2 regions of the Acidovorax sp. LjRoot194 genome follow, and region 2 is predicted to be linked to the other one. Evidence: predicted binding sites of a transcription regulator. Region 2 holds the regulator's gene; the other holds the start of a gene.
What was found. Region 2 encodes FliA, which starts transcription of late flagellar genes. Its sites were predicted from a motif close to CTAAAGTTTNNNNNNNNNNNGCCGNTA; they were not measured.

Region 1: a site for FliA is predicted at 1,644-1,670, ahead of ACSQ3N_RS12185 (YjfB family protein). Genes of this name have one in related genera too.

Annotation. Positions count from the first base shown of each region.
Region 1 is NZ_CAXUQB020000001.1:2,725,467-2,729,876, reverse strand. It holds gene ACSQ3N_RS12195 (IMPACT family protein) at 1-26, shown strand, start outside; gene ACSQ3N_RS12190 (dihydrolipoyl dehydrogenase) at 113-1,528, shown strand; gene ACSQ3N_RS12185 (YjfB family protein) at 1,697-1,912, shown strand; gene ACSQ3N_RS12180 (NAD(P)/FAD-dependent oxidoreductase) at 2,034-3,197, opposite strand; gene ACSQ3N_RS12175 (amidase) at 3,240-4,410, opposite strand, start outside.
Region 2 is NZ_CAXUQB020000001.1:5,136,202-5,140,611, reverse strand. It holds gene flgA (flagellar basal body P-ring formation chaperone FlgA) at 1-453, shown strand, start outside; gene flgM (flagellar biosynthesis anti-sigma factor FlgM) at 547-867, shown strand; gene ACSQ3N_RS23210 (hypothetical protein) at 953-1,327, shown strand; gene ACSQ3N_RS23205 (RNA polymerase sigma factor FliA) at 1,599-2,312, opposite strand; gene ACSQ3N_RS23200 (hypothetical protein) at 2,317-3,114, opposite strand; gene flhF (flagellar biosynthesis protein FlhF) at 3,107-4,410, opposite strand, start outside.

The DNA of each region.
Region 1 (4,410 bases), 2.4 Mb from region 2:
GCCGCGTGGGATGGCTGGACGCGTAAGCGCCACAAATGCCTGTGCTCCTACACCCACCGGCGTCACACTACCGCACACTCCCCGCACCAAGGTTTGCCAAGGAGCCCACCCCATGAGCGAACCGCTCGACACCATCATCATTGGCGCCGGTACCGCCGGCCTGGCTGCCCTGCGCGAAGTGCGCAAACGCACGAGCCGCTACCTCATCGTGAACGACGGCCCCTGGGGCACCACTTGTGCCCGCGTGGGGTGCATGCCGTCCAAGACCCTCATCGAAGCCGCCAACGCCTTCCACCGCCGCCATGCGTTCGAAGAATTCGGGATACGCGGTGGCGATGCGCTGAGCGCCGACATTCCCGCCGTATTGCAGCGTGTGCGCGCCCTGCGCGACGACTTCGTGGCCGGCGTGATGAAAGCCACCGACAACCTGGGCCACGCCAGCATCTCGGGCCGCGCCACGCTGCTGGGGCCCGGCACGGTGGACATCGACGGCAAGGTCTACCAGGCCAAGAGCATCGTCATCGCCACCGGATCGCGCCCCAAGGTACCCGAGGAATGGCTCGCCTTCGGCGACCGCATGCTGACCACCGACACGCTGTTCGAACAAGCCACACTGGGCCCGCGGATCGCCGTGGTCGGCATGGGAGCCATCGGCGTGGAGCTGTCGCAGGCGCTGGCGCGGCTGGGCCTGCAGGTGGCCGCATTCAGCACGGGCGACACGCTGGCGGGGCTGAGCGACCCCGGCCTCAATGAAGAACTGGCCGCGCTACTCAAGAAAGACATGGTGCTGCACACCGGCGAACCCGCTCAGTTGCGCGAGGTGGCCGGCGGCATCGAGGTGTCCAGCGGCCCGAACCGGGTGGTGGTGGACCAGGTGATAGCCGCCATGGGGCGCACTCCCAACATCGAACACCTGGGGCTGGATACCCTGGGGGTACCGCTCGACAAGCGCGGCCTGCCGCAGGTCGACCCGAAAACGCTGCAGGTCGGCAGCCTGCGGGTGTTCATGCCCGGCGACGCCAACACGCAGGTTCCGCTGCTGCACGAGGCCGCGGACGAAGGCCACATCGCCGGCATGAACACCATGGCCGACACGCCCACGCGGTTCCAGCGCCGCACCCCGCTGGCCATCGTGTTCTGCGACCCTAACATTGCCACTGTGGGCCAGCGCCTGGAAGACCTCGACCCAACCCACACCGTGACGGGCACCGTGGGCTTTGCCGACCAGGGCCGCGCCCGGGCTGCCCTGCACAACCACGGGCGGCTGCTCGTCCATGCCGACAAGATCACCGGCCGCCTGCTGGGTGCCGAGCTGTGCGCACCCGACGGCGAGCACCTGGCACACCTGCTGGCGCTCGCCATCCATCGGGAGCTCACCGTGCAGTGCCTACTGGGGATGCCTATCTATCACCCCACGCTGGAGGAAGGCCTGCGCACGGCCCTGCGGGATGTGGCGCGCCAGTTGCCGGACGGATCGGCGTCCGACCTGGCCACATGTGGCGGTCTGGGCGTGCCTGCGCTCGACTGAGAGGGGCTCACAAAATTATTAGTGCCTGCGACGCAGCGCCTGGCAAGAACCGCTTCGCTGAGTTTTGTTATCCGCTCCAAGCTGCGGGGCCAGGGTGTCACACAAGGTAACAGGCCTCAAGTCTCGGCCTGACCTGCCGATACGGAACCATCAACCGAAGGAACCGCCATGGACGTCGCACTCGCCAACAGCATCGTCAGCACCGCCACCTCCCTGGCCAGTGCCAAGACATCGGACGCCCTGAACATGGTGGTGCTGAAGAAAGCGCTGGACATACAGGCCGTATCCGCCTCCACGCTGCTGGACGCCATGCAGCAGTCCATGCCCCAGCCGACGCTGGCCACATCTGGCACGCTGGGCACGCAGGTCAATACCTTCGCCTGAGCGCTGGCAGCAGTCGGCCGCTGCGGGTTTTCGGCGCAATGCGGCCGGTAGGGCGCTGTGCACAGCCCGGGGCGCCCGCTGCCTGAGCTAGCGCCAAACGCGCCCGGCCCCCGGTCCTTCGCTACCGCAGCCGCGCAGGCGACAGCGCCTCCGGCACCACCCCCTCACGCACCAATTCATCGCCCAGCGGCTCCCCGCGCAGCAGCTGGCACGCCAGCAGCGATGCGCCCGCCGCGCTCTGGATGCCGTAGCCGCCCTGCCCTGCCAGCCAGAAGAAGCGCGGCACGTGGTTGTCCCAGCCGATCACCATGTCGCCGTCCGGCACGAACGAGCGCAAGCCCGCCCAGGTGTGCGACGGGCGGCGAATCTGGAACCGTGTCATTTCTTCGATGTGATAGATGCCGGTGGCGACGTCCAGCTCTTCGGGCACCACATCGTGCGGGTGCGTGGGGTCGGCATTGGCAGGCGAGCCCAGCAGTTGGCCGGCGTCGGGCTTGAAGTAAAAGCTTTCGTCGATACCGATCACCGCAGGCCAGTTGCTGGCGTCCATGCCCTCTGGCACGGCAAAGGTGAAAGCCGTGCGGCGGCGCGGCTCCAGGCCGATGGGCGGCACGCCCGCCAGAGCGGCCACCACATCGGCCCAGGCCCCGGCGGCGTTCACGATGGCTCGGGCTTGCAGCGTGCGGCCATCGGCCAGGGTGATGTGCCAGATCTCGCCCACCCAGGCCAGGGCCGTGACTTCGGCGCTTGTCAGCACCTGCCCGCCGCGCTGGCGCAGGCCGCGCAGGTAGCCCCGGTGCAGGGCGTGCACGTCGATGTCGGCCGCTTCGGGCTCGCTCATGCCGGCCGCCACGGCGTCCGGCTTCAAACAGGGCAGCAGCGCCATCAGCGCCGCGTGGTCGACCCACTCGACATTGGGCGACGCTGCGCGGGCGTCGTCGTAGGCCTGCTGCAGCAGGTCGAGCTGTCCGGGCCCCGCAACGTACACCACGCCCCGCGGCGACAGGATGGGCGTGTCGCCAAACTCGGGCGGCGGCGCGTCGTAGAACCCGCGGCTCGCGCGGGTCAGCGCCTGGATGTTGGGCGTGCCGTAAGTCGCCATGTACAGCGCGGCCGACCGCCCGGTGGTGTGGTAGCCGGGCTGCGATTCGCGCTCCAGCAGCAGCACACGGGTTGCCGCGTCCGCATCGCCTGCGCTGGTGGCCGCGGCCGCCAGTTGCCAGGCCACGGAGGCACCGGCAATGCCCGCACCGATCACCACATGGTCGTATGTCACAGAGTCCATGGCCTGTCCTTCGTTGCCTTCATCCTGGTGCACTGGCGCTGGTCACACAGCCGACACCGCGCCCTGTGACGCCACCCGGTCTTCGCGCGGCAGGCTGCGCGCGTCCCGCGGGTCGGGCGCACCGGTCACGATGGAAGTCAGCGCGGGCTCGGCCTGCGCGCCCTGCAGCTTGAACAGGTCGGGGCGCGGCCGCGCCAACCCCGGGATACCCTTGAACGCCTGCTCCAGCGCGTGCCCCACGCCCAGCGTGTGCCGGTCTGCCCTGAAACGCCCGACGATCTGCAGGCCGAACGGCATGCCCGCGTCGTCCAGCCCGCATGGCAGGCTGAGCGCCGGGTGGGTGGTCAGCGTGGTCACATAGGTCAGCGCCAGCCAGCGGTAGTAGTTGGCCTGCGGCTCGCCGTTGATGTGGCTCGCGTACAGATGGGTCCACGCAAACGGCGACACCGGCGTTGTCGGCGCCAGAATTACATCGTAGTGCTCGTACAGCTTCTGGAACCGCGCCAGGATGCGCGTCTGCTCGGCCTGGGCCCAGGCGCTGTCGAGCAGCGTCATGGTGGCGCCCAGTTCGTAGTTGGCGCGGGTGTTGGGTCCCAGGCTGGCGGGGTCGCGCTCATACGCCTCGCGCGTGCTGGCCACGAAAGCCTCGGCGCGCAGCACGTCGAAGCAGCGGTGCACGTCGCCCAGGTCCACATCAATGGCGTCGCATCTGCCAAACAAGTGCTTCATGGCCTGCACCTTGCGGCGGAACACGGCGCGAATGCCGTCGTCCACGGCGCAGGCGCCGAAGTCTTCGGTGTACGCCACGCGCAAGCCGCCCAGGTCCACACCTTCGGGCAGCAGAAAGCTCATCGGGTCGAGCGGGTAGGTCAGCGGGTCGCCGGCCGACAGCCCGGCCGTGGCGGCCAGCTGCAGGCAGGCCTCTTCGACCGTGCGGCCCATGGGGCCCACCACCGAGATGGGCGTGAAGGCCAACAGCTTGCGCGAGCTGGGCACCACGCCGGGCGATGGCCGAAAACCCACCACGCCGCATTTGGCCGCCGGAATGCGCAGCGAGCCCCCTGTGTCCGACCCCGTGCACACGGGCAGCATGTCGCAGGCCAGCGCCGCGGCCGAGCCGCCCGAGGAGCCGCCTGCGTTCAGGTTGGGGTTGAACGGGTTGCCGGTGGCACCCCACACCGTGTTGCGCGAATTGGCGCCCGCACCCATTTCC
Region 2 (4,410 bases):
ACCCGCCTGGGGCTGCGCTGCGTAGAGGGGCAGACCGCCTGGAACGTGTACCTTCCGGTCACGGTCAAGGCGTTCGGCCCTGCCTGGGTGCTGACCAGCGCCGTCGCACCGGGGGCCGTCCTGACCGCCGCCGACGCCACCGAGTCGGAGGTCGACTGGGCAGCAGAATCTGCAGCCGTCATGGCCAACCCGGAAATGTGGGTAGGACAGATTGCGGCGCGCCAACTGGTGCCCGGACAGGCGCTGCGCCAGAGCATGGTGCGCGCGCCCAACCTCTTCCGTGCCGGGGCCCAGGTCAAGGTGGTGGCGCAGGGGCCGGGCTACGCGGTCACCTCCGCTGGGCAGGCGATGTCTGCAGGTGCTGCAGGCCAGATTGTCCGTATCCGAATGGACAATGGCCGCATCGTTAGTGGCACTGTGAGCGAAAACGGGACAATCGACGTCACTCTTTGATGACCGGACTGCGATAAATCGCTAAAGTCCCCGTTAAATGGGTCGAAAACATTGCTACTGTGCCCCACATCGAACGGGGTGGTGGAGAGAGCGATGAAGATTGGTCAAAAACCGGAACTCCCGGGCGGGTTGCCGCAGGCAGCGCTTGCCAAGCAAGCCAAGAGTCCTGCCACGGCTGCTGAAGGAGCCACGAAAGACGCGCTGAAGGCGTCAGCCGCCGGTGTGCCTGTCACGGTGTCGACCGCGGCCCGCGCCCTGGACCAGACGGCCCGCACCACGGGCGACTTCGACGCCGGCAAGGTCAAAGCCGTGCGCGCGGCGATCGACAAAGGCACCTTCTCGGTGAACGCCGAAGCCATTGCCGACAAGATGCTCACCAACGCCCAGGAAATCCTGTCCCGCTCACGCGGCTGATCTGACTTGTTATCGGACAGACCGCGCGTTTCTCGAGTCCTGAACTTTCCTTGGCAGACCAGCACGGTTCATCGCACAATGCGCCATGTCGCTGGAAGAATCCCTCTCGGCTGTTGAACAGCTGATCGAAAAAGTCTCCGCCGCGCTGCTTGCGGCCGATCCCCAAATCCTGGAAAAGAACAGCATCGCCCTGCGCGATGCTGCGGCGCAGTTCACCTATGCGCTGGAGCAGACGGCGCACCGCGGGCTCCCCGTGCCCGCACAGCTGCAACAGCGGGTGGATGCCATCCGCGACGCGCTGGCCAACCACCGCGAAGGCCTGGCCCGCTTGTCCGCCAACGCCGACCGTCAGGTCGCCAGCCTCATCCCTCAGTCCGGCACCCCCGCCACCTACGGCGATGGCCGCGGCACCCAGCCCGGCAAGCCCGGCGTGGCCCGCATCTACAAGTCGGCGGGTTGAGTCGCAACTCAAAAAAGATAGCTGCTGACGCTTGCCTCGCCTGGGTTGGAATGGATAAACCGGCTCGATCTGCCGTCAGCCAAGCGCAAGCAGCTATCCTATCGATAGCAGAAGCGATGGCGAAAGCGGGTCAGTACGTCGGGAGTTCGCCTTGAGCAATGCCCGTCGAAACGGTCGCAGCCCCATACCAGTGCCACCGTGGATCTGGCTCCGCCAGTCCAGGGGTGGCGTCCCCCTCAGGGGGAAGCGGCGCAGCCGCTCAGGGGGAGCGCTAGTGCGCCCGCATTTTTGCCCGCAAGCGGGCGATGGACTGGCTGTGCAGCTGGCACACCCGGGATTCCGTGACGCCCAGCACGGCCGCGATCTCCTTGAGATTCATGTCGTGCTCGTAGTACATGCCCATGATGTGCTGCTCGCGCTCGGGCAGGCTCTTGATGGCGTTGACCAGGGACACCTTGAGCCGCTGGTCGCGCAGCATCTCCATCGGGTCGGCGTCACCGTCCGCGACGTGGCGGTCGAGGAAACCGTCGTCGTCCTCGTTGTGGGTCATGTCCTCCAGATACACCAGCTGGGTGCCGCGCACCTTACCCAGCAAGCTCTGATAGTCGGACAGCTCCATGCCCATTTCGTCGGCGATCTCGGATTCGAGCGGGCTGCGGCCGAGCTTTTGCTCCAGGCGGTGCACGGCGTGCTCGATGTCTTTCTGGCTCTTGCGCGAGCTGCGGCTCATCCAGTCGCCCTCGCGCAGCTCGTCGAGCATGGCGCCACGGATGCGCTGGGTGGCAAAGGTCTCGAACTGCACGCCCTGCGCCACCTCGTAGCGCGACAGCGCCTCCGCCAGGCCCATCATGCCGACCTGGATCAAGTCGTCCAGCTCCACATTGGGGGGCAGCTTGGCGATCATGTGGTGCGCGATCCTGCGAACCAGCGGAACATGCTGGCGGATCATCGCGTCACGATCGAGCTGGCCTTTGGCGGTGTACATCAGATCAGTGGCTCCGGGCAAAATGGACAGGCGCACCTGTCAGATTGTGGGTGGGGAGAGCCGTCATCGATTCACTGATAGTGCCCGCATTTTCCAGCAGTTGCAAGGCCAGGCGCTGCAGGTCCTGCGGGTTTTGCGTGGCGATGGTCGTCGTGCGCACGGGGCCGACCAGGTGCTGTTCGGCGCACTCCTGCAGGGTTTGCAGGGCGCCCTGGGTCTTTCGGCGCTCGGCAGCGGTGTTGCCGTGCAGCAGGCCGGCCACCATGCAGGGCAGGCCGGTGTGCAGCGCAATCTGCTTCAAGCTCTTGTAACTCTTGAGCACGCCTGCGGCATCGTTGCCCATCACGACGAGCGGAATGGTCGCCGTGTGCGTGAGCAACGGCCCCAGCGTGGACGCAGGCGCGTGCAGCACCATCAGGCCGTAGGTCCTGAAGTAAGGCAGCAGGCCCTGCAGCGGCGGTGTGTCCTGCGCCAGCGCGCGGCGGGTGGTGAGCTGCAGTCCCCGCGCGGCGGGGATCACAGCCAGCGACGAGGCCGCAGCGCCCATGTTCAGGTGCGCGCCGTCGTTCCACGGCGCCTGCTGCAGCAGGTGCAGCAAACCGGGGCTGTCGTCGGTCTCCTGCGCCGTGCCGTCCAGCACCACGACCGGGTGTCCCAGGCGCTGCAGGATGGCGCAGACCTGCCACAGCGCTTCGAGGCCCGTGCCGGCGTTGTCCTGGCTGGCGACCGCCACCACGCGCAGTTCGGACTGCGGCGTGAAGCTGTGCAGGCTGGCGCCTTGGTGAAATCCGATATCAAGCATCGACCATCCCTCGCTCGTTGATGCCGTCTGGCGAGTGCGAGAAGAAGAAGTTCAGGTCGCTGGCCTTGGGGTCGAACGCCGACTTCACCGGTGCGCGCATCGAGGTGTTGATGAGCTTGTGCGCATCGGCGCGCTCCCAGTCCTCGGGCACGCGCTGGCCGTTGGTCACGCCGCGCAGCACCATCTGGTGGCGGATGAGGGCGTCGATCGCGGGGCCGAGTTTGACGGCTTCGTCCACCTTGGACAGGATGGCCTGCTGCGAGCCGTCGGTCTTGAAGGCGGTGAGCACGTCGTCCAGCGTGTCGCCATGGCAGCCGGCGTTGAGTACCAGCAGGCGGTTGACGTGCGGCAGGTCCAGCACGTCGAGCATGTCGCGCTTGCGCGGGTCGCGCGGGGCCACGCCGGTGGTGTCGATGAGCACCATCTTCTTGCCCGACAGCAGCCCCAGCAGGTCCTGCAGCGCCGCGCGGTCGTGGGCCAGGTGGGCCACGATGCCCAGCATGCGGCCGTAGGTGCGCAGCTGTTCGTGGGCGCCCACGCGGTAGGTGTCCAGGGTGATCAGGCCCACGCTGCCGGGTCCGTGGATGCGGGCGCACATGGCGGCCAGCTTGGCGGTGGTGGTGGTCTTGCCCACGCCGGTAGAGCCCACCAGCGCGAAGATGCCGCCCTGCTCGTACAGCGGGGTCTCGGCTAGGTCGGTCTTGAGGTTGCGCTCCAGCACTTCCATCAGCCAGCGCACCGATTCGGCGGCCGACAGCTCTTCGGGCATGCGCTCCAGCACGGCGCGGGCCAGCGAGGGCGAGTAGCCCGCGCGGATCATCTTGAGCATCAGGTTGGACTGGATGGGGTTCTGGCGCGCCTGCCCCAGCCATGCCAGGGTGTTGAAGCGGTCTTCGATCAATTCCTTCATCGCGTGCAGCTCGGTCATCACACTTTGCTGGTTGGCGGCGGACTGCACGGCGTGGCTCACCGCGGGCTCTGGCCGGCGGCGGGGCTGCTCGGGCGGCAGGTCCATAGGGATGGTGCGCAGCGGGTTGTGGCGCGCCACGGCTGGTGCGCTGCTGATGCGCTCGCGCTCGGGCGCTTCGTCGCGGCTGCGCTCGGACAGGGTGGGCGGGTCCGACGGGCCGTTCAGGGCTTCGTGGCGACGGCGCAGCATGCGTTCGCGCACATAGTCCTGGAAGGACAGCGTGCTCATCGCGAGCTGCTCGGTGTCTTCTTCCACGGGGTTGCGGTTCATGGCCGACAGGGCTGCCATGGCGGCCTGGTTGTGGTTTTGGCTCTGGGCTTGGCTGG